Regions from separate parts of the Klenkia sp. AC732 genome, predicted to be linked through region 4. Evidence: predicted binding sites of a transcription regulator. Region 4 holds the regulator's gene; each other region holds the start of a gene.

Region 1 (5,771 bases), on a different contig from region 4:
CCGGGACTCGGGGTCACCGTGCCCCGGGGCGGCCGGGACCATGCGTGGGCAGGTGCCTCAGCGCACCCCGCTCATCAGTCTGCTGATGCCCGGCGCGGCCACCGCCAGGACCACGCCGAAGACGATCGCGACCCCGCCGAGCACGCCGAAGTACGTCGTCTGGCCCTCGACCGTGTAGTTCCCGGCGAGCACACCGGCCAGTGACGTGCCGATCGCCGTCGACAGGAACCACAACGCCACCATCTGGGTCCGGTAGGCCGCCGGGGCCAGCTTGGTGGACAGCGACAGGCCCACCGGGGACAGCAGCAGCTCGGCCACGGTGAAGACCAGCAGGACCCCGACCAGTCCCAGCAGCGGTGCGCTGTTCGGGGTGGAGCTGGCCATCGGCAGGAAGAGCAGGAACGCCACGCCCATGACCGCGGTCCCGGCCGCGAACTTCACCGGGGTGGCGGGCTGGCGGCGGCCCAGCTTCGTCCACAGCGCCGCGAAGACGCCGGACAGCGCGATGATGAAGACCGGGTTGATCGACTGCACCCACGACGCCGGCACCGTCCACCCGAAGAGGTCCCGGTCCAGCTGGTCGTCGGCGTAGAGCGCGACCACCGTCGACTGCTGCTGGTACAGCGACCAGAAGGCGACGCTGGCGGCGAACATCGGGATGAACGCCAGCACCCGGCGCCGCTCGGTGCGGTCGATGCGGGAGCTGCGCAGCAGCTGCGCGAAGTAGCCGACCGAGACCACCACGCAGACCCAGACGACGACCGTGGCCAGCCGCTCGGCCCGCAGCACCCCGGTCGTGGCCAGCGCGACCACCGCCAGGACGGCGACCACCAGCCCGGCGAGCCACCGGCCGCGCTCGGCCGCGGGCAGCGGCGAGGGCACCTCCCGGCCGGTGCCGGCCAGGCCGCGCCGCCCCCAGGCGTACTGGGCCAGGCCGGCGGCCATGCCGATCGCGGCCAGCCCGAAGCCCAGGTGGAACCCGATGGTCGACTGGGCCAGCCCGGTGAGCAGCGGCCCGACCAGCGCCCCCACGTTGATGCCGAGGTAGAACAGCGAGAACCCGGCGTCCCGGCGGACGTCGTCGGCGCTGTAGAGCAGCCCGACCAGCGTCGTGGCGGTCGCCTTCACCCCGCCACTGCCCAGCGCGATGAGCACCAGGCCGGTGCCGACGCCGCCCGGTCCGGGCACCACCGACAGCGCCAGGTGGCCGACCATCACCACGACCGCGGACCAGAAGAGCACCCGCTCGGGGCCCAGCAGCCGGTCGGCCACCCAGCCCCCGACGATGGTCGAGAGGTAGACGGTCCCGCCGTAGGCGCCCACGATGCTGGCCGCGGTCGAGGTGTCGATGCCCAGGCCGCCGTCGCGGACGGAGTAGGAGAGGTAGTACAGCAGGATCGCCTGCATCCCGTAGAAGCTGAACCGCTCCCACATCTCCACGCCGAACAGGTGTGCCAGGCCGCGCGGTTGCCCGACGAACGTCTTCTCCTCGATGGCCCGTCCCGGGACTGTGGTTGTCACGAGCAACCAGTGTCCACCTGCCCGGGTGGCCGCGCACGCCACCCCGGGTGGTCGTCCTGCTCCCGCCGGTCACCCCACTCCTGCTGGTCACTCCACTCCTGCTGGTCACCCTGCGCAGGCCAGCAGGGCGGCCTGGGGCGTGGTCTCCGGCCCGGTGGCCGGGCGCTCCCACCGCCGGCGGACGACGAACCCGGCGTCGGCCAGCTGGTCGGCCAGCTCGTCCGGGTCCAGTCGCCACAGCTCCAGGTCGACCGGGTGGCCGTAGGCGCGGTCCCGGCGGACGTGCTCGGTGCCCGCCTGGCAGGCGATCACCAGGTGGCCGCCGGGCACCAGCACCCGGCGCAGCCCGGCGAGCACCCCGGCCCGGTCGGGCGGGGCGACGTGGATGAGGGAGTACCAGGCCAGCGCGCCGGCCAGCGACGCGTCCGGGCCCGGCAGGGCGGTCAGGGTGCCGACGCCGAAGCGCAGCTCCGGGTGGGCCCGCCGGGCGACCGCGACCATGCCGGGGGAGAGGTCCAGGCCGTGGGCGTCGAGCCCGAGGGCCTGCAGGTGGGCGGTCACCCGGCCCGGACCGCACCCGGCGTCCAGCACCGGGCGGGCCGCGACCCCTGCCGCGACCCCTGCTGCGATCCCTGCTGCCGTCCCTGCCGTGGCCCCTGCTCCCGGCCCCGCTCCCGATCCCGGCCGGACCCGCGGTCCGTCGCGGACGGCTGCGGCGAAGGCGGCGAGGACCTCGCGGTCCCACGGCTGGGCGGCCAGGTCGTCGGCGAGCAAGCGGGCGTAGTCGTCGGCGACGGTGTCGTACGCCGCGCGCACCCGGGTCTCCAGATCGGTCACCCGCGCAGGGTGGCGCAGGGGTACGACGTTCCCGGCGCGGGTGGCGGAGGCCGTCCCGGACTGGTCCACCGGGCCGACCCCGTGCAGCCCGGTGCGCGGACGTCAGGCGAGCGGGCCGAAGAGCGTGGTCGGGGGTGCGTCGGGGGCCGGCAGGGCGTCCAGGACGGGCAGGAGGTGGCGTTCCTCGAACGCTGAGTGCGACTCGGTGATCGCGGCGAGCCCGTCCAGGTGGATCTGCAGCCGGGCCGGCGGTGCGCCGGCGGCCATGGCCGCCTCGAGGTCGGTGACCAGCAGGTCCATCAGGTGGTGGTCGTGCTGCAGCTGGTCCAGCACGCCGGCCAGGTCCGGTCGGGCGCGCCGGACCCCGGGGAACAGCGCGCCGTCCTCGCCCCGGTGGTGGCCGGTCAGCGCGGCGCAGGACCCGTGGCAGAAGAGCAGCAGGTCCCCACGGAGCCCTGGTGAGGCGTCCGGTGAGGCGTCCGGCGGGGCACTCGGCGGGGCACTCGGCGGGGCACCTGTCGGGTGGTCGTCGACCGCGTCGGGCTTCGTCCCCTCGTCGGGGGGGTCCCGGGCGACCTGCAGCGCGCGGCGCAGGCGTCCGTGGACGGCGCGCAGCTCGCTGGACAGTGCCCGGGTGCGGTCTGTCGGTCGGTGGTCGATGGTCGATGGGGCAGCAGGGCAGGGGTCCCGGGAGTGCGGCGACAGGGCCCGGCGCCCGCGTCGGTGGCTCCCGCGCGTCGTGCGGCGCGCCGTCCACACCCCGGCCGGTCGGCTTGACGCCTCCTCCGCACTCCGGTCTACTCGTCCCTGTTCGAACACGTGTTCGAACAGCTGGCGAGGGGATGCCGGTTGCGTCGCGGGGAGCGGAGTGTGTCATGAGCCGGGTGCTGGTCGGTGCGGGTGGCCGCGTCGGTGAACAGGTGCAGGTCGAGCGGGGACCCGTGGGGCCGGTCCAGTTCTGGCGCGGGGAGAGCCGCTACGAGGTGGGCGAGCTGCTCGACCACTGGGTGGAGACCTCCCCCTGGTGGCAGCGCGGGCCGGCCGCCGGTGGCGGCGGGGGCGCCTCGGCCGACCTGGTCGCCACCCGGCAGGTGTGGCGGGTGGAGGCGGTGCGTGCCGGGCGGTCCCGGATGAGCTTCGCCGGGGTGTTCGACCTGTCCTGGGAACCGGCCGAGAACTGCTGGCTGCTCGTCCGGGTGCACGACTGATGGGCGCCGTCCGGGTGCTCTCGCCCCGTCAGCTCGAGCTGGTCCCCCCGCTGCCCCCGGCGGCATCCCAGCTGCTGGGTCAGGCCCACCGCGGCCTGGCCGAGGCGGCCGCCTGCCCCGACGCGGGCTGGCGGTACGCCACCGCGCACCTGGCCGCGTTGCGTGCCGCGGCGGCGGTGCTGGCCGCCCGCACCCGTCCCGAGTCCGGGCGCCGCCGGCCGCGCAGCGCCTGGGTGCTGATCGGGCAGGTCGCCCCGGAGCTGGGGGAGTGGGCCTCGTTCTTCGCCGCCGGTGCGGCCAAGCGGGCCGCGGCCGAGGCCGGGCTGACGCACGCGGTCACCGAGCGGGAGGCCGACGACCTGGTGCGCGACGTCGGTGCCTTCCTGGCCGTGGTCGAGGCCACCGTGGCCCGGCCGGTGTCCGACACGGCTGCCCACCCGGCCCCGCCGACAGGAGACGCGACCCCGGCCCCCACGGCCGTGGTCACCCGACTGCGGACGACGTGAGCGGGGTCCCCCGACCGGGGACGACGGACGGTACGGAGGGGTCGGCGTGAGCGACCCCTTCGTCCACCTGCACGTCGCCTCCGGGTACTCGATGCGCCACGGCGCGAACCACCCAGCCGACCTGGTCGCCCGGGCGGCCGACCACGGCATGGGCGCGCTCGCGCTCACCGACCGGGACGGTCTCTACGGCGCGGTCAAGTTCGCGCTGGCCTGCCGGGCGGCCGACGTCCGACCGCTGTTCGGCGTCGACCTCGCCGTGGACCCGCTGGCCGGTGGGGAACCGGCCGGTCTGCGGTCGGTGCCCGACGCGGTGTCCGGCTCCGGTCGGCCGGGTGGTGGTGGTCGCCCCGGTGGGCGGGTGCCGCCCACCGCCGCCCGCCCCTCGGGCCCGCTGCGCGGGCGCGCCACGAACACCGCCGACCGCGCTGGGCACCCCTCCGCCGGTGCCCGCCGGTCCCCGGCGCGCGGGGGCGCCGCGGTCGACCCCCGGCACCCCCGGGTCGTCTTCCTGGCCCGTGACGGGGCCGGCTGGCGGTCGCTGTGCCGGCTCACCAGCGCCACCCACCTGGGCGGCACCCGGGGTGAGCCGGTGAGCTCGCTGCGGCTGGCCGCCGAGCACGCCACCGGTCTGCTCGCCGTGCTGGGGCCGGGGTCCTCGGTGGGCCGCGCGCTCATCGAGGGCCGGGCCGACCTGGCCCGGTCCCGGCTGGACGCCTGGCGGGAGGTCTTCGGGCCCGGTCAGCTGGTCCTGGAGGTCGTGCACCACCGCAGTCGCGGCGACCGGCTGCGCGCCCAGGCGATGCTGCGGTTCGCCGCGGAGACCGGGGTGCCGGCCGTGCTGACCAACGCGGTCCGCTACGTCGACGCCCTCGACGCCCCCACGGCCGACGTGCTGGACGCGACCCGCCGGCTGGTGCCGCTGGGAGAACGGCACGTCGACCGGCGCACCGCCGAGGGTCACCTGAAGTCGGGCAAGGAGATGGCCGAGGTCGTCGAGGACCTGGTCGGCCCCGACCGGGACGCGGGGCTGCGACTGCTGGAGACCACCGCCCGGGTGGCCGAGCAGTGCGTCGTCGACGTGCGCGCCGACCTGGGCATCGGCACCGTCCGCTACCCCGAGCTGGACGTCGTCACCACCCCTGCCGAGCGCGGCATGGGGCCCTCCCAGGTGCTGCGGGCCCGCTGCGAGGCCGGCATCGGGCGGCGCGGCATGCACGACTCCGCGCTGGTCCGGGAACGGCTGGACGACGAGCTCGGGGTCATCGACCAGCTGGGCTACCCCTCCTACTTCCTCACCGTCGCCGACGTGGTCGAGCTGATCAAGGGCCTGCGGGTCCGGGCCGCCGCCCGCGGGTCCGGCGCCGGCAGCCTGGTCACCTACCTGCTGGGCATCTCCGACGTCGACCCGATCCGCTACGGCCTGCTGATGGAGCGCTTCCTGTCCCCGCTGCGGCACCAGCTGCCCGACGTGGACATCGACGTGGAGTCCGCCCGGCGGATGGAGGTCTACGACGCCGTCATCGACCGGTTCGGGGCCGACCGGGTCAGCTGCATCTCGATGATGGACACCTACCGGGTCCGGCACGCCATCCGTGACGTCGGCGCCGCGCTGGGGCTGCCGCCGGCCGAGATCGACGCCATCGCCAAGGCCTTCCCGCACATCCGGGCCAACCAGGTGCACGCCGCGCTGCGCGACCTG
Region 2 (5,771 bases), on a different contig from region 4:
CTCCTCGGGAGTGGGGGTGCGGTACTGCCGGGGGGTGCGGCCGAACAGCTCGGTGAACGTGTCCGGCTGGGTGCCGGCCGCCACGTGCGCCTCGGCGACGGCCACGGGCCGGGTGGTGCGGGTCCGTCCGCCGGGCGGGGTGACGTGCAGGGTCCCGTCGGCGTCCATGGCGAACGCCCAGCCCGGAGCGTGGGTCTTGAGCCGGTGGTGCCGGCGGCAGAGGCAGGCCAGGTTCGTGACGCACGTCGGTCCGCCGGCCCCGGGGTCGTGGTGGTCGCGTGGGACGACGTGGTCGAGGTCGACGAGGTCGGCTGGTCGGTGGCAGCCGGGGAAGCGGCAGTGCTGGTCGCGGGCCTTGACGAAACGGACCTGCGCGGCACTCGGCACGTACCCCTGGACCTCGGGCGGTGGACCCAGTCCCGCGCCACGACGGTGTGCGGAACGCGCCTCGGACGGTGACGCGACCGCCCGCAACCGGCCGGCGCTGTCGACGACCTCGAACCAGACCTGACCCCCGTCGACCCGTCCGCCGGTGCGGTGACCGGCCAGGGCACCGGACCGAGCCAGCAGCTCGGCCACCGCGACCGGACCGACGCTCAGTCCACCGATCGACGCCGTCCCCGGCGTCCGTGGCCCTCGCGCAGCCGCGACTGCGTCCAGGGCCTCGGCCCCCGCAGCGCACGGCGCCGGACCCACCGGTGCGGCAGCTCCCGCGGTCAGGACGGGAGCCAGGTGGTCGGGGTGGTCGTCGCGGTGGTCGTGGAGGTCGGCCAGGTCCACCCGCAGGCGCAGCTGCCAGCTGGCGCGGGCCACGTCCTCGGGGAGCGTCTCCCAGGGCCGAGTCAGCAGCTGGCGCAGCGCGTCCACGCGGAGCTGCCCGATCGGGCGGCGGTCACCGCCCTTCCGCATCACCGCGGCCATGGCGTCGACCACGGACTGCATCGCGGCGGCGTCGGCGGCGTCCAGCAGGTCGGCCCGCAGTCCCGCGAGGCCGTCCCCGGACCCCGCCGTCGTCACGTTCTGCTTCCGCCGGCGGCGCTCGGCCCGCCGTGCGGCCTCCGCCGGGTCCGCGGCGATCAGCGCCCCGGCCACCCGGTCTGCGAGTGGGGTCGGGCCCAGGCCCTCGCCGATCCAGGCGAGGCCCAGGGCCGCCACGTGGTCGACGACGTCGTCGTCCATCCCGCCGCCCGCGGAGCGCTTGCGGTGGCCGAGGGCGTCGACCAGCACCTGGCACCGCCGGACGTCGATCTCCCCGTCCGCCAGGGCGGCCCACACCCGCGGCAGCTGCTCGGCGAGCACCCGCTGCTCGTCCACCAGCGCCGAGGCGGACCCGACGCTGATGCCCAGCACCACAGCGACCTCGTCGGCCACCCAGTCGTCCGGCCGGTCCGGGGTGGACGGGTCGTCGGCGCGGGCACCGGGCAGGCGTTCCTGGGTCGGCTGCAGGGCGGCGAGCCGGGAGACAGCTGCTGCCTGCAGCGCGTGCAGCTGGGCCTGGGCCTCGGCCACGTCGCGCAGGACGGCGTGCACCGCGGCGCGGTCGCTGCGTCCGGTGACCAGCAGCTCCGCCAGGCGGGTGGGCCGGACGCTGACGTCGGCCGGCAGGAGCCCCGCAGCCACCTGGGCGACCCGCTCGGCCTCCAGCACGGTGGCCCGGGCAGCAGCTGAGGTGAACACCTCGACCTGCCTGACACCGAGGGAGACGCCGAACCGCGTCCTGGTCACGACCTGCTCCACGTCCCACCTCGCGCTCGGTTCGAACACCTGTACGAACCCTAACGCACCTGTCGCGTCCGGACAAGGCAAACGTGCAGCTCAGGACGAAGGCAGCCGACCGCTACGCCCGTGCTCACTCCGCCGCGGGAGAGGGACGGCCTCAGCGTGTCGACCTGTTCGCCCACCCACGGAGAAGGCCGGCTCGGGGCGGCGGATGCAATCACCAGGGACACCAGACCGACTGCTGACGCGACTCTCCCGCCGGGAGTCGTCCGGGCAGGACTGCGGGACGGCGCAGGTGGATCGCGGACCCGGGTGGACGGGGCGACAGGGTGGCCCGCCGAACGCGCCCCCGGTCGCAGAGCCCGGCCGCCGGACTGCACGGGACGGGGGCAGAGACAGCCCGGCCCTAGGCTGCGCGGGTGCCGTCCGACCGGGTCCAGCAGCTGGTCGACGCGCTGGCCGAGCGGCTGCAGCGCTCGGTGGTCGTCGACGACCCGCAGGTCCGGATGCTGGTCACCAGCCGGCACTTCGGCGACGAGGACGACGTCCGGGTGCGCGCGGTGCTGCAGCGCGACGCCGGGCCCGCGGCCGTGGCGCACGTGCTGGGTTCCGGGGTCGCGTCCTGGCGTCAGGCGGGCTGGATCCCGGCGGAGCCCTCGATCGGGATGCACCCGCGCTGGTGCGTGCCGTTGCGCTGGCAGGGCGAGCTGCTGGGCCTGCTGATGGTCATCGACGTGGCGTCCGCGCTGGCCGACGACGAGGTCGCGGTGATCGGGTCGGCCGCCGGCGAGCTGGCCGCGGTGCTGGTCGGCGACCGGCACGCCGCCGACGCCGCGACGGCCGCCCGGGACGCCGTCGTCACCGCGCTGGTGGGCCGCGACCCGGCCGCCCGGACGGCGGCGCGGGCCGAGCTGGCCCGGACCGGTGCGCTGCCCACGGGCCGGCACGTCCGCGCGGTCGTGCTCGCCCTGGACGGCGTCGCCCCCGCGGACACCGAGCACGGCCGGGCCGCGGTCCGGCGCGGCCTGGTCGCGCTGACCTCACGGTCGGCGGGCACCGTCCTCGGGGCCGTCACCGACGCCGGCGGCAGCGCGTTGCTGGTGACCGCCGGCCCGACGGAGGACGCCACGGTCGCCGGCCTCGCGGGCCTCGCCGTCGCGGAGGTGGCCGCGGTGGCCGCCGGCCGGTTCGGCTGCGTCGCCGGCACCGGCCCCGCCGTCGAAGGGCTGGACCGGGCGTGGACGTCGCACCGACAGGCCGAGCTGGCCACCCGCGCGGTGCCCCGGTTGGCACCCGGGCCGGTGGTGGACGCCGACGGGCTGGGCGTGGCCGGCGTGCTGCTGCGGGTGCCCCGAGAGGAGTGGGACGAGACCGCACTGCCCGTGGAGCTGGCCGCGCTGGCCGCCGGGGACCCACAGGGCCGGCTGACCGACACCCTCACCGCCTGGCTGGACGCCGGCGGCAACGCCCCGGCAGCCGCCGACGCCCTGCGGGTGCACCGCACGACGCTGCACCACCGGCTGGACCGGGTCCGCGAGCTCACCGGCGCCGACCTCGACGACGGCGGCACCCGGCTGCGCCTGCACCTGGGGCTCACCGTCGCGCGGCTGCTGGACGGCTGAGTCCTCGCCAGCGAGCACGTGAGGGGCCCACCGCGCTCGCCGCGGCCGTGGTGTCCGCCGTCACAGGCGACCGATGATCACCCGGTGGGTCGACGGCGACCCGGCAGGAGGCACGACATGGCCACGTTCACCACCACCGACGGCGTCGAGATCGACTTCCGGGACACCGGTGCCACGGCCAGCGGGCGCACCCTGGTGCTGTTGCACGGCTGGTCGCAGTCGAGGGCCACCTGGGACCGCGCCGTCCCGGCGCTGGCCGCGCAGCACCGCGTCGTCAGCTACGACCACCGCGGCCACGGCCGCTCCGGCAAGCCCGACCACGGTACCCGGGTCGCCCGGCTGGCCGCCGACCTCGCCGAGCTCGTCGCGCACCTGGGCATCGGCTCCTACGACCTGGTCGGGCACTCGATGGGTGCCTCGGTGGCCTGGAGCCACATCGACAACCAGGGCACCGGCGCGCTGGACTCCCTGGTGGTCGTCGACCAGCCCAGCGCGTGCGTCGTGCTGCCCTGGATGACGCCGGAGGAGGGTGCCGCAGCCGGCGCGATCCTGGACTTCCCGAGCACCGAGGGGTTCGTCGGTGCGGTCGGTGCGCCCGATGCGACCGAGACCCGCCGCGCGTTCCTGGTCTCGATGCTGTCCGACGTGCTGCCCGAGGACGACCTGGCGTTCCTGTTCGGGGAGAACATGCAGATGCCCGGCCCGTGGGGCGCCCGGCTGCTGCTGGACCACGCCATGCAGGACTGGCGGGACGTGCTGCCGCGCATCGACGTCCCCACGCTGGTGGTGGCCGGGGAGGTCAGCCACGTCGCGCCGGCGTCCCAGCAGTGGACCGCCGAGCACGTCCCCGGCGCACGGTTGCGGACCTTCGGCGCCGACGAGGGCGGCTCGCACTTCCCGTTCTACGAGGGCCCGGCGCACTTCACCCGTGTGCTGTTGGACTTCATCGCCGGCACCCCCGGCCCCCGTGGCTGACGGGCGGCTGGCCGGCAAGGTCGCGATCGTCTTCGGCGGTGGGCTGAACACCGGCGGCCCGGACGGCGTCACCAGCATCGGGGCAGCCACCGCCACCACGTTCGCCCGGCACGGTGCCCGGGTCGTCGTCGTCGACCGGGACGTCGCGGCCGCCGGACGCACGGTGGACGTCGTCCGGGCCGAGGGCGGGGAGGCACTGGCACTGGTCGCCGACGTGACCGACGGCGAGCAGGTGCAGGACGCGGTCGCCGCGGCGATCGACGAGCACGGCCGGCTGGACGTCGTGCAGAACACGGTGGGCGCGACCCGGCTGGGCGGGGTCGACGAGCTGACCCTGGCCGACTGGCAGCGGACGCTGGCGCTGAACCTGGACAGCGTCTTCCTCACCGCGCAGGCCACGCTGCCGCACCTGCTGGTGCGCGGCGGGTCGATGGTCAACGTGTCCTCGACGGCGTCGATCCGCTGGACCGGCTACCCCTACCCGGCCTACGCCGCGGCCAAGGCGGGGGTCAACCAGCTGACCCGCTCGCTGGCCCTGCAGCACGCCGCGCGCGGGGTGCGGGTGAACGCGGTGCTGGCCGGGCTGATCGACACCCCGCTCGTCTACCAACAGCTCGCCGGGGACGCGGCGCCCGACCGGGTCCGGGCCGAGCGGGACGCGCAGAGCCCGACCGGTCGGATGGGCTCCGCCCAGGACGTCGCGGACGCCGCGTTGTTCCTGGCCTCGGACGAGTCGCGGTACGTCAACGGGGTGCTGCTGCCCGTCGACGGCGGGCTGGCGGCCCGGGTGCTCTAGCGCTGGTCCCGCCGCAGCGGGTGGTCGGCAGGCACCTCGACGAGCACGACGGGGACGCCGTCGGGGTCGGCCACCCAGCACTCGACCAGCCCCCACGGCTCGCGCACCGGGCCGCGGGTGACCGGGACGCCGAGCGCGGCCAGCCGGTCGTGCTCGGCGTGCACGTCGCGGACCTGCAGCCACAGGCTCATCCCGGCCGGTGCGGTGTCCCCGCGGCCGGACACCTCGAGCAGCCCGCCGCCCCCCAGGAAGTACACGACGCCCCGGTGCTCGGGTGGCCCGAACTCCCGGTGCACGGCCAGCCCCAGCGTGCCGGCGTAGAAGGCGTGGCTGGCATCGGGGTCGGTGGGCCGCAGGAGCAGCCTGCTGCTGAGGACGTCCATCGGTCGATGATGGACCCGTGATCGACCCCGAGCTGCTCGCCGCCGCCTCCTGGACCACCGCACCGGCCGCCGTCGAACACGTCGACGGCACGCTGCGGGTCACCGCCGTCGAGGGCAGCGACGCCTGGCGGCACACCTCCTACGGCTTCGTGCACGACGACGCGCACGGCCTGCTCGCCCCCTTCGGCGCCCGGGACGCCCTCGAGGTGTCCTTCGACGTCGCCTACGGCCGGCAGTTCGACCAGGCCGGGCTGCTGCTGCGCGCCGGCGCTCAGG
Region 3 (5,771 bases), on a different contig from region 4:
GCTCGGCTCGGCGGCCACGGTGCGGGCGTCGCTGACCCAGGCGCTGCACCACGCCCGGCACCGGTCGGCGTTCGGTGCCCGGCTGGTGGACCAGCCGCTGATGCAGAACGTGCTGGCCGACCTGGCGGTGGAGAGCGAGGCCGCGACGGCGCTGGCGGTCCGGCTGGCTGCTGCGCAGGACGCCGGGGAGACCGACTTCCTGCGGCTGGCCGGGGCGGCGGCGAAGTTCTTCGTCTGCAAGCGCACCCCCGGCGTCGTCGCGGAGGCCCTGGAGGTGCTGGGTGGCAACGGCTACGTGGAGGAGTCGCTGATGCCGCGGCTGTACCGGCAGGCGCCGCTGAACTCGATCTGGGAGGGCTCGGGCAACGTCATCGCGCTGGACGTGCTGCGCGCGATGGACCGCCGCTCGGAGTCCGCCGCCGCGGTGCTGGCCGAGGTGGAGGCCGCCGTCGGCGCGGACGACCGGTACGACGCCGCGGTCGCCCGGTTGCACGCCGAGCTCGCCGACCACGAGCAGATGGAGGTGCGCGCCCGCCGGATCGCCGGCCTGCTGGCCCAGTGCCTGCAGGGCTCGCTGCTGCTGCAGCACGCCCCCGGCTCCGTCGCCGACGCGTTCTGCGCCACCCGCCTGGGCGGCGACTGGGGCTCGGTGCTGGGCACGCTGCCCGCCGGGACGGCGGTCGCGGAGATCGTGGACCGCGCGGTGGTCGCCCCGGCCTGAGCCCGGGTCAGCCCAGCGCGTCCTGCAGCGCCGCGGACTCGGCGGCCAGCCAGGCGGTGGTCCGGGGCAGCCGGTCCCGCAGGCCCTCGTCCCACCACCGGCGGAACACCGGGTCGACCGCGGCGGCCGCCTGGGAGGTGAGGGCCCTGTTGGCGACTGCGCGGCGAGCCAGCGGGACCAGCTGGGTGCGTTGCTCACCCGTCATCCCGTAGGAGTCGGCGAAGGCGCGGACCCGGGTGGGCACGTCTGCTTCGACGAGGGAGGGCGCCCGGTCGCGGGGGTCGGCCAACGGGGCCCACCAGGAGAGCGCGTTGGCGATGTCGGCCACCCGCGTGGTGGGCCGGGCCAGGTCGAAGTCGATGAGCGCGGTCGGGCGGTCCCCGGTGAAGACGACGTTGCCGGGGCAGTAGTCCATGTGGGAGACCAGCTCGGCCCGGTCGAACAGCGGGACGACGCCCGCCGGTCGCACGCCCGGGATGCTGCCCCAGACGGCGTCGGCCGGGGGCTGCCACCCGTCGGCCGCGTCGTGCAGCCGGCGGACCAGGACCGCCAGGGCCTGCAGCGTCCCCGTGGTCGTGGCGTGTGCGGGCAGCGGGTCGACCGGGACGTCTCCGGCGACGAAGCTCAGGACCTCGCGGCCCTGGTCGTCGTGACCCAGCGGTTCGGGGCAGGCGGTGAACCCCCGGCTCCGGACGTGCCTGAGGTAGGCCTGCACGGTCGCGGTGGACGGCCGCTCGGGTCGGCGGACGGTCTGTCCCACCCGGACGACGTGGGTGATGCCGCCTCGGGACAGCGTCTCCTCGTCCGGGTACTCCACGGCGCGACCGTAGTCAGCTCCCGGGAGGAGGTGACCACTCGTGGGGGTCGGTCCTGTCGGGCCACCCGACGACGATCTCGCTCCCGCCCTCGCGGCGGGTCCGCCATCGGTGGTCGTCGGGGTCCCAGGTGACGGAGAACCCGTGGTGCACCTTGGTGTGGTGCCGCTCGCACAGCAACGCGGTGTTCTCGACCGATGTCTCCCCGTGGTCGGCCACCCACTCGCGCACGTGGTGGGCGTCGCACCACCAGGTGGGTGCGTCGCAGCCGGCGAAGACGCAGCCGCCGTCGCGGGCCTCGGCCGCCTTCCGGATGTGCGCGGGCACCAGGCGCTGGGCCCGTCCCACGTTCAGCGGCATCCCGTCGGGTCCGAAGAGGACCCGGGTGACGATCGAGTCGCAGGACAGCTGCTGGACGACGGTGTTCGACACCGTCTGCCCGGAGCCGAGCCGGGCGGCGTCGCGGACCAGGTCGGTGTCGAGCAGGTTCTCGGCGGAGACGGTGGCGGCGACCTGGGCGCGGTGCTTGCGCAGCACCGGGACGTCGTCGCTGCACGCGAGCTGGACGTCGGCCAGCTGGACGAGGGCGTCGCCCATCTGCTGGGCGTGGCTGCGGTCGTCGTCGGCGACCCGGCCGGCCTGCTGGAAGGCGGTCAGCACGGTGGCCACCTTCTCGAAGCCGAGGGCGTCCAGGCGGCCGTGGATGCTGCCGCCGCCGCCGGGCGAGGGGGTCAGGTGCAGCTCGCGCTGCCGGGTGGGGTCGGGCTCGGGGCCGTCCGGGTCGATCCAGTCGAGCAGCCGCCTGGTGACGGCGGTGAGCGTTCCTGGTGCGGTGCCGGTGGCGGTCCCGAGCAGGGTGCGCTCGACCGCGGTGACGTCGGCGCCCATGGCCTCCGCGGCCGACAGCCGGGCGGGCGTGGCCACCGCGGCGACGACCGCGGTCTGGTCGGGGGTGACCCGGCCCTCCGCGGCGGCCGCGGCCCACTCCGCCAGCCGTTCCAGGGTGCGGCCGGCCCGGACGGTGCGCGCCGCGGTGGCCGGTGAGACGTTGAGGTGGCCGACCTGCCAGGCGGCCATCGACCGGTGGCCGTCGAACTCGGCGGCCTGGGCGCACTCGGCGGCACGCACGGCCCGGGCCCGGGCGGTGTCGATGACGCTCTGCGACCTGGTGAGCCCGCGCACCCGGGCGAGCAGCGCCGGCGCCTGCAGGGCGGGACCACCGGCCGGTGGCTCAGGGTCCACCAGGCCCAGAGCGCCGGCCAGGACGGCGGCGACGTCGGCCGGGAGCTCGAGCGACAGCTGCCGGGCTGCGTCGCGGGCGGCCGCCCGCTCGGTCGCTCGCCGCTCGGCCAGCGCCACATCGTCCTCACCCCACGGCTGCCAGACGTCGGGGGCGGCCGTGCGCGTGACGCCGGGACCCTCGTCCAGACCCATGCCACCTCCTCGTCGACTCGAACGTGTGTACGAATCGTACCGCTTCGGCGGTCGGTCGACAAGGGTGAACGTGCAGCTCAGCGGCCTGTCCGGAGGTCGGGCGGACGTGTGCGCGTCGTCGGGCGGCGGGGGTCACGCCCGCGAGGTGGTCGTCCCGCCCCTCGGCTGGGAACCTGGAGCGGGTGACGCAGCGCAAGCCGGAGGGCATGCCCTTCGAGACCTGGGTGGAGCACCAGATCCGCACGGCCGCCGAGCGCGGCGACCTGACCGACCTGCCGCTGTCGGGCAAGCCGCTGCCGCGCCGGGACGGGCCGGAGGACTCCTACGCCTGGGCGCTGTCCTGGGCGCGTCGGCAGGAGCCGGACGCGAACTTCCTGCCGCCGTCCCTGGCGCTGCGCCGGGAGTACGACGACCTGCCCGCGCGCCTGCTGGAGCTGACCAGCGAGGAGCGGGTCCGGGCCGCGATCGGTGAGTTCAACGACCGGGTGGCGGCGGCCTGGCGGCAGCCGCTGGACGGGCCGCCGATCGTCGTCCCGATGCGGGAGGAGGAGCCCGCGGTGGAGGCCTGGCGGGCCTCGCGCCCCCCGGAGCCCGAGCCGGTACCGGCACCGGTCGACCCGCCTCGCCGGGTCTCCCGGTGGCGCCGCCGACCCCGGTGACGGAGGACGACGCGCTGGTCGGGCTCACGGCTCTCGGCGTCGTCGCGGTCTAGCGTGGTCGTGATGGCGATCGACGGACGGTGGCGTCTCAGCGCCCCGCAGCTCCCCGCACAGGGGCCCGTCGTCCCCCCGGTGGTGACCCCGCGGCTGCGGCTGCGTCCGGTCCGCCCCGCGGACGGGGACGACGTCGTCGCGCTGCACGGGGACCCCGAGGTCATGCGCCACCTGGGCGGCGGCCGGCCGGTGCCCCCGGCCCGGGTCCGCGGCCTGGACCTGCCCCGGCTGCTGGCCGACTACGGCCCGGTGCCGCTGGGCTGCTGGGCCGCCGAGGACCGGGCCACCGACGAGTTCGTCGGCTGGTTCGAGCTGCGCCCCATGGTCGGCGGCAGCGCCGACGCCGTGGAGCTGGGCTACCGGCTGCGCCGCTCCGCCTGGGGGCGTGGGCTGGCCACCGAGGGCGCCCGCGCGCTGGTGGACGCCGTCTTCACCGCCACCGACGTCGACGAGGTCGTGGCCACCACGATGGCGGTCAACACCGGCTCCCGGCGGGTGATGGAGAAGGTCGGCCTGACCTGGCGCCGCACCTACACCGAGGAGTCCCCCGACCAGATCCCGGGGGCCGAGCACGGCGAGGTCGAGTACGCCCTCTCCCGGGAGGACTGGCGGCCGCTGCGCCCGCAGGCCTTCCACCGTCGCCAGCCCCGCCGCTGGCCCCCGCGCCGCGGCTGAGCGGACCGCTCAGCCGCGTCGGTGCAGCCCGACGACGGCCCAGGCCGCCAGGGACGGCGCGTCGGTGAACCGGCCGTCGAGGACCCGGGCCACCAGCTCGGCCTCGGTGACGAAGGCGTGCACCATGTCGGCCTCGCTGGCCTCCCGGGCGGTCGGGCCCGGGGTCAGGTCGGTGGCCAGCCACACGTCGAACTGCTGGGTCATGATCCCCGGCGCCAGGTCCAGGTGGGCCAGGTGCTCCAGGCGCCCGGCCCGCAGCCCGGTCTCCTCGGCCAGCTCCGCGCGCGCCAGGTCCTCGGCGGTGCCCGAGGCGCCCGCCGGCCAGCCGCCCTGCGGGAACTCCCAGGTCCGCCGGTCCACCGGGTGGCGGTGCTGCTCGACCAGCCAGAAGCCGTCCCGCTCGGCCGGCACGACCATCGCGAAGTCCGGCCGCTCCACCACCCCGTAGACGCTCGTGGACCCGTCGGCCAGCTCGACGACGTCCTCCCGGACCGTCGTCCAGGGGTTCCGGTAGACCTCGCGACTGCTCGTGGTGCGCACCCGGTCATCCTCCCGGGGCGCACGGACGGTGTGCGCGGTGACCCGCTCGGGTGACGACGCGGCCACTGGCTGCGCAAACGTACGATCCTGATCCGTAAGGTCCTGGGTGAGGTCCAGAAACGGCCGACGACGGGGCGAGACATGCGCGGGCTGGCAGGGAACGGGTCCTTCGACGACCTGGCAGGGGTGCTGGACGCCGTCCCGGCCGCGACCGTGGTGCTCGACGCCGGGCTGACGATCCTCGCGGTCAACCGGTCGTGGCGGGAGAACGGCGGCCGGATGCTCGCCCCGGGACTGGTGCCCTCCCGCACCGGGGCCTCCTACCTGGGTGCGCTGGGCAGGCTGGTCTCCGCGGACGACCAGGCCGCGGTGCTCGCCGGGCTCCGCCGGGTGGTCGACCACGGCGAGGTCCCGCCGGCCCTGCGGATCTGCGTGCGCGGCTCCCGCCGCACGGTCTGGGTGCAGTGGCAGGCCGCCCCGCTGGACCACGGGACCACCGGGCCGGCGGTCGTCGTGACCCACACCGACGTCACTGCGCTCGTGCACCGGGAACAGCAGCTGGCCTGGCAGGCCGACCACGACCCGCTGACCTCGCTGCCCGGCCGGGCCCGGATGCACAGCCTGGTCGCCGACGCCGTGCACGGCCGGGACCGCACGGCCCTGCTCTTCCTCGACGTCGACGGCTTCAAGACCGTGAACGACTCCCTGGGACACCGGGTCGGGGACCAGCTGCTCACCCAGGTCGCGACCCGGCTGGCCGCCCGCACCCGACCCTGCGACACCATCGGCCGGCTCGGCGGGGACGAGTTCCTGGTGATCGCCCGCGACTGCGACGCCGAGGGCGCGCTGGCCGTCGCCGAACGACTGCGCGAG
Region 4 (5,771 bases):
GACCCGGGCGTGCGCCGAGGCGTTGCGGGCGTAGCCCTCGTAGGCACCGACGACACCGGCCAGCTCGGCCGAGCGGCGGTAGGCGGTGCCGGTCATCAGCGAGGTGATCGCCGCGGCCAGGGTCTGGCCACCGCGGGAGTCGTAGGCGTGGCCGGTGGCCATCAGCAGCGCGCCGAGGTTGGCGTAGCCGATGCCCAGCTGGCGGTAGGCCCGGGTGGTGTCGCCGATCGGCGCCGTCGGGAAGTCGGCGAAGCAGATCGAGATGTCCATCGCGGTGATGATCAGCTCGACGGAACGGGTGAACCGCTCGGAGTCGAACGTGCCGTCGGCCCGCAGGAACTTCATGAGGTTCAGCGAGGCCAGGTTGCACGAGCTGTTGTCCAGGCTCATGTACTCCGAGCAGGGGTTGGACGCGTTGATCCGCCCGGTCTCGGGGTTGGTGTGCCAGTCGTTGATCGTGTCGTCGTACTGGATGCCCGGGTCGGCGCACTCCCACGCGGCGGTGGTGACCTTGCGGAAGAGCTCCTTGGCGTCGACGGTCTCCAGGACCGAGCCGTCGGTGCGCGAGCGCAGCCCGAACGGGGTGCCGTCCTCGACGGCGCGCATGAACTCCTCGTTCACCCGGACCGAGTTGTTGGCGTTCTGGTACTGGACGCTGGTGATGTCCCGGCCGCCCAGGTCCATGTCGTAGCCGGCGTCGCGCAGCGCGCGGATCTTGTCCTCCTCGCGCGCCTTGGTCTCGACGAACTCCTCGATGTCGGGGTGGTCGATGTCCAGCACGACCATCTTCGCCGCGCGGCGGGTGGCGCCACCGGACTTGATGGTCCCGGCGGAGGCGTCGGCCCCACGCATGAAGGACACCGGGCCCGAGGCCGTGCCACCGGAGGACAGCAGCTCCTGGGAGGAGCGGATGCGGGAGAGGTTCAGGCCGGCACCGGAGCCGCCCTTGAAGATCAGGCCCTCCTCGCGGTACCAGTTGAGGATCGAGTCCATCGTGTCGTCGACGGCGAGGATGAAGCAGGCGCTGACCTGCTGGGGGCTCGAGGTGCCCACGTTGAACCAGACGGGTGAGTTGAAGCTGAACACCTGGTGCAGCAGCATCCAGGTCAGCTCGTGCTCGAAGAGCTCGGCGTCGGACTCGGTCGTGAAGTACCCGTGCTCGCGGCCGGCCTCGGTGTAGGTGAGCACGACCCGGTCGATGAGCTGACGCAGGCTGGTCTCCCGCTGCGGGGTCCCGACGGCGCCACGGAAGTACTTCGTGGTCACGATGTTGGTGGCGTTGATCGACCACTCGGCCGGGAACTCGACGCCGCGCTGCTCGAAGTTGATCGAGCCGTCGCGCCAGTTGGTCATGACGACGTCACGACGCTCCCAGGTCACCTCGTCGTAGGGGTGGACGCCCTCGGTGGTGAAGACCCGGGCGATCTTCAGGCCCTTGCGGTCGGACGCCTTGCTCGCACGCTTGCGGCCGGACGAGATGCGGTCGGTGGTCTCGGTCAAGACTCCCCCTGGGGTCGTGTGGCGCACCGGGGCGGGGCCCCGGGCTGGTGTTCTAGCGGGTGCTGCTGACATTTCGGTGGAGCTGGCGCGCTGCGGTGCTGGTCTCGTGCGTGCAGGTGCTGGCCCGGCGACGGTGCCGGGGCGGACGTGGCGGGGAAGAGGTCCACGTCCGGCGCGGTCAGGAGCCGGGGCCTCCGGCGCCGGGCGGGGCGGCGGCCTCCGGCGACGGGCGGTCGGACGGCGTGGTGGTCCCGGCCGGGTCGTCCGTGCCGACGGCCGGGTCTGCCACGACGGGGTCCGGGACGGCCCGTGGCCGGCCCGTGCCGGGCACGAAGCTCCCGGTGGCGGCGAGCGCGTGCGCCCGCCGCATCTCGGTGATCTCCTTCTCGAAGTCCGCCGCGGAGGTGAAGGAGCGGTAGACGCTCGCGAAGCGCAGGTAGGCGACCTCGTCGAGGTCCCGCAGGGGCCGCAGGATCGCCAGGCCCACCTCGTTGCTGGGCACCTCGGCCGACCCGGTGCAGCGCACCGCGTCCTCGACCTGGGCGGCCAGCACGGCGAGCTGGTCCTCGTCGACCGGGCGGCCCTGGCAGGCCCGTCGCACACCCGCGATGACCTTGGACCGGTTGAAGGGCTCGGTCACCCCCGAGCGCTTGACGACGGCGAGGACGGCCTCCTCGACGGTGGTGAACCGCCGACCGCAGCCGGGGCAGGACCGCCGGCGACGGGTCGTCGCACCCTCGTCGGTCTCCCGGGAGTCGACGACCCGGCTGTCCGGGTTGTGGCAGAACGGGCAGCGCATCGCGGTGTCTCCTCTCGGGTCCGGGCGGGTCGGTGGGGGCGTGTCGGGCAGGTCCTCCGGCAGGTGCCGTGGCACCGTGCCCGGGCGACTCCGCGGGGCGTCTGTGGACGATCCCGGGGACATCCGGTGGACAACCCGGGGGCTTCCTGGGGACAACCCTGTGGATGGAACGACATCTGTGTAACTACTAGATGTTGTGGTGAGAGTAGCCCCGCACCCCTACTGGTGTGCAACCCCTGGTGCGCGTGTCGTCTTCCACCACTACCTGTTGTGGTCGACCCGCCCCGCCAGGCACCCCGACCCCACCTGCACCGCAGCTCGCACAGCACCTGACAGCAGCCCCCGCCGCGGCTGGCGAGAACCGTGGCGGACGTCGGCGCGTCGCGCGCCGGGGCGGTCATCAGGCGAGCCGGTGTGCCCCGGGGACCGACCCCGAGGCCCACGGCGGACGGCACGTGTGACCACCAGGAGACCGACGCCCGGAGGAAGGGCCGGGCCGGGCCGACGGGCCACAGCGCACGCCGGGGCGGGGCGAGGCGTGACGGAAAGAGGCGGGCCTGAGCGAGGCGGCCGGTGCGCGGCGGGTCGGAACGAGGCGGGACGGAGCAGCGGGGCCTGGATCGCAGCCATCCGAGCGCCCTCCTGCGGGGACCCGAGCCGGGCCGAGGACGGCGACGGGACGGACGAGCACCAGTGGCGGGGACGCGTGGAGGTGTGCTCCCAGAGGGAGGCGCAGGCCGCGAGCGTGGGGCAGCCGGGAGCACGGGAGGGCGGGCGACAGGACGTGGTGGTGACCGGGGGCCTCACCTGGCCCGGGACCCGGCTCGTGAGCAGCGCGGCCACGCCCTCGTGACAGCGTCTCCTCCAACCCCGATCGGAGCGCCGACCGGGCGGCGCGCGGGTGCCGGCCGGACTCAGGGGACGAGCAGCACCTGCCCGGGCACGAGGCCCGCACCCTCGAGGTCGTTGGCCGCCCACAGCGCGTCGACGACGCCGCGCGGGTCCTCGTCCGGGGCGATCGCGCTGGCGATCGACCACAGGGTGTCCCCCGGCTGCACCACGACGCTGCTCTCCCCCGCCAGCGCCAGCCCGGGGCCCTGCGGTCCGACGACGGCCGGACCCAGCAGGGCCGCCAGTCCGAGACCGCCCACGAGGACCAGGCCGGCGACGACCCGGCGACCACGGCGGGTCAGTCGCAGGGGTGCGACCGGTTCGTGCTCGACCGACGACCGGGACCCGCGGTCCGACCTGCGGACCGGGAAGGGCAGGACCTCGGCGAGCCGCTCACCGGTCCCGGGAGCCCCACCCGGGGCCGCCTGCTCCGGGAGCTCGACCGGCGACTCCCCGGCCGCCCGGGCCGACCCGACCGCGCGCACCCCGCCCGGGCGGTCCCCCGCGGCGAGCAGGGCGCGGCCGGCCGGGTGGTTGCCGCGGGGAGAGGGAGTGCTGCGCTGCGTGGTGGCCATCGTCATCGCTCCTGGTGGGTCGCCGACGTCGGGGGGAGGTGATCGAACGGGTGTTCGATTCGAACGTCTGTGCGATGTCTACCCGAGGGGTCCGACAAAATCGAGCGGACACGGCGTGTCCTTCGAACACCTGTTTGAACGACGGCGCCGAGGGGGTTACTGTCCGTGTCGATCACGACGGCCACCGTCGCGCCGGGCGGACCCTCACGGGAGCGCCCGGAGGACGGGTGTCCGGCCGTCGGCCAGAGAGCTGCGGGGACGCAGCCGGCGAGGAGGACACGTGGCGGTCGAGGGCACACCGGGCGACGGCGGCACGGCGACGACCAAGCGGTCGACGGCGACGCGGCGGGCCAAGGCGGCCCGCACGCCGGCCACCACCGGGGCCGCCGAGGAGGCGACCGGCGCGTCGGTGCGGGAGTTCCCCGACCGCAGCGAGGCCGGCGACGGCCTGACCCAGCGTCAGCGCCGCGTCCTGGAGGTCATCCGCGACTCGATCGAGCGTCGCGGCTACCCGCCCTCCGTGCGCGAGATCGGGGAGGCCGTGGGCCTGTCCTCGGCGTCCTCGGTGGCCCACCAGCTCTCGGTCCTGCAGAAGAAGGGCTGGCTGCGCCGGGACCCCAACCGGCCGCGCGCCCTGGACGTCCGGCTGCCCGGGGACCACCCCGACGCCGACTCCTCCCCCGCCGCGCTCGCCGGGGCGGGCGCCGGCAGCGGCGTCGACGACCCCAGCGCCCCGGTGCCGACCTACGTCCCCCTCGTCGGCCGGATCGCCGCCGGTGGCCCGGTGCTGGCCGAGCAGGCCGTGGAGGACGTCTTCCCGCTCCCCAAGGAGCTCGTCGGCGAGGGCACGCTCTTCATGCTCAAGGTCACCGGCGAGTCGATGATCGAGGCCGCCATCTGCGACGGCGACTGGGTCGTCGTCCGCCAGCAGGCCACGGCCGAGAACGGCGAGATCGTCGCTGCGATGATCGACGGTGAGGCGACCGTCAAGACCTACAAGCGGCGCGACGGCCACGTGTGGCTGATGCCGCACAACCCGGCCTTCGAGCCCATCCCGGGGGACGACGCCACGGTCCTGGGCCGTGTGGTGACCGTCCTGCGTCGCGTCTGAGGCAGCTGGAGCACCCCCACCGGCCTCGGGTCGGGCGCCTCGACCGGCGTCCGCCCCGTGGCCCAGGAGGTCAACGGCGGCGGAGCTTGCCCGTCGTCCAGACCAGCACCGCCGCGGCGACCGCTGCGATGAGCCCGGCCGTCCAGGGCGACAGGCCGGTGCTGCCGTCCTCGGTCAGGGTCTGCGCGGAGACGGCTGCCGGGCCGGTGGCTGCAGCCGGAGCGAGCGCGCCCACAGCCGGGACGACGGTCACCGCGGCCGGGAGCCCCTCGCCGGAGACCACGAGACTGCGCCCGTCGGCCGCGAACGTGACGGCTTCGCCCTGCGGGGAGTCCGGCAGCGCGACCCGGGCCGGCGGCGTCGCCAGGGCGCCTGCGACGTCGGAACCGGCCAGGGGCCAGACCAGCGCGTCGGTGTAGGTGCGCACCGCCACAGCGGCGCCGTCGGCACTGACCGCGCCGCCGGTCACCATCAGCTGCCCGGCGCGGCCCACCGGGCCGCCCGACGTGCCGGTCAGCTCCAGCGTCAGGTCCCCGACCCGCTCCAGCGCGACGGTAGTGCCGGCGTCGAGGGCCGTGGCGGGGCGGTAGACGCCACTGCTGCCCAGCACCTCCTTGGTCACCAGGTAGGGGGTGCCGTCGGGGGCGAGGAGCAGCGCCTCGGAGTCGTGCGCGCCGTCGGGGTAGGAGAGCCTGAAGACCTCCGCGGCACCGTCGGGGCGCAGCGCGATCAGCGCGACGGTCTCCCGGGTGGCCCGGTTGTCGCCGGTGTCGGCGATCCAGACGGTCCCGTCGGCGGCGAGCGCCATGTCCTCGGGGTCGTAGGGGTCCACGGCGGCCGTGCGCTCGGCGACGACCGCGCAGGCGGCGTCCAGCACGTACACGGTGACGGCGTC

Evidence for each region. The regulator LexA, encoded in region 4, represses DNA repair genes until DNA is damaged. The targets are predictions, from matches to a motif close to TCGAACANNTGTTCGA.
Region 1: AC0IVP_RS18710 (DUF6504 family protein) is a predicted target of LexA. The motif match lies at 3,170-3,185, and genes of this name have one in related genera.
Region 2: AC0IVP_RS05125 (HNH endonuclease signature motif containing protein) is a predicted target of LexA. The motif match lies at 1,757-1,772, and genes of this name have one in related genera.
Region 3: AC0IVP_RS13530 (HNH endonuclease signature motif containing protein) is a predicted target of LexA. The motif match lies at 2,988-3,003, and genes of this name have one in related genera.

Annotation. Positions count from the first base shown of each region.
Region 1 covers NZ_CEEDOS010000047.1:8,054-13,824, forward strand. The annotation lists gene AC0IVP_RS18695 (peptide MFS transporter) at 58-1,521, opposite strand; gene AC0IVP_RS18700 (class I SAM-dependent DNA methyltransferase) at 1,627-2,358, opposite strand; gene AC0IVP_RS18705 (hemerythrin domain-containing protein) at 2,461-3,117, opposite strand; gene AC0IVP_RS18710 (DUF6504 family protein) at 3,234-3,566, shown strand; gene AC0IVP_RS18715 (SAV_6107 family HEPN domain-containing protein) at 3,566-4,072, shown strand; gene AC0IVP_RS18720 (DNA polymerase III subunit alpha) at 4,119-5,771, shown strand, end outside.
Region 2 covers NZ_CEEDOS010000007.1:115,002-120,772, forward strand. The annotation lists gene AC0IVP_RS05125 (HNH endonuclease signature motif containing protein) at 1-1,725, opposite strand, end outside; gene AC0IVP_RS05130 (PucR family transcriptional regulator) at 2,139-3,341, shown strand; gene AC0IVP_RS05135 (alpha/beta fold hydrolase) at 3,459-4,316, shown strand; gene AC0IVP_RS05140 (SDR family NAD(P)-dependent oxidoreductase) at 4,309-5,112, shown strand; gene AC0IVP_RS05145 (VOC family protein) at 5,109-5,495, opposite strand; gene AC0IVP_RS05150 (DUF1349 domain-containing protein) at 5,513-5,771, shown strand, end outside.
Region 3 covers NZ_CEEDOS010000025.1:61,882-67,652, reverse strand. The annotation lists gene AC0IVP_RS13540 (acyl-CoA dehydrogenase family protein) at 1-721, shown strand, start outside; gene AC0IVP_RS13535 (phosphotransferase enzyme family protein) at 729-1,538, opposite strand; gene AC0IVP_RS13530 (HNH endonuclease signature motif containing protein) at 1,552-2,970, opposite strand; gene AC0IVP_RS13525 (DnaJ family domain-containing protein) at 3,153-3,629, shown strand; gene AC0IVP_RS13520 (GNAT family N-acetyltransferase) at 3,693-4,358, shown strand; gene AC0IVP_RS13515 (NUDIX domain-containing protein) at 4,368-4,898, opposite strand; gene AC0IVP_RS13510 (putative bifunctional diguanylate cyclase/phosphodiesterase) at 5,040-5,771, shown strand, end outside.
Region 4 covers NZ_CEEDOS010000026.1:10,509-16,279, forward strand. The annotation lists gene AC0IVP_RS13595 (vitamin B12-dependent ribonucleotide reductase) at 1-1,500, opposite strand, end outside; gene nrdR (transcriptional regulator NrdR) at 1,679-2,299, opposite strand; gene AC0IVP_RS13605 (LysM peptidoglycan-binding domain-containing protein) at 3,214-3,765, opposite strand; gene lexA (transcriptional repressor LexA) at 4,046-4,876, shown strand; gene AC0IVP_RS13615 (hypothetical protein) at 4,947-5,771, opposite strand, start outside.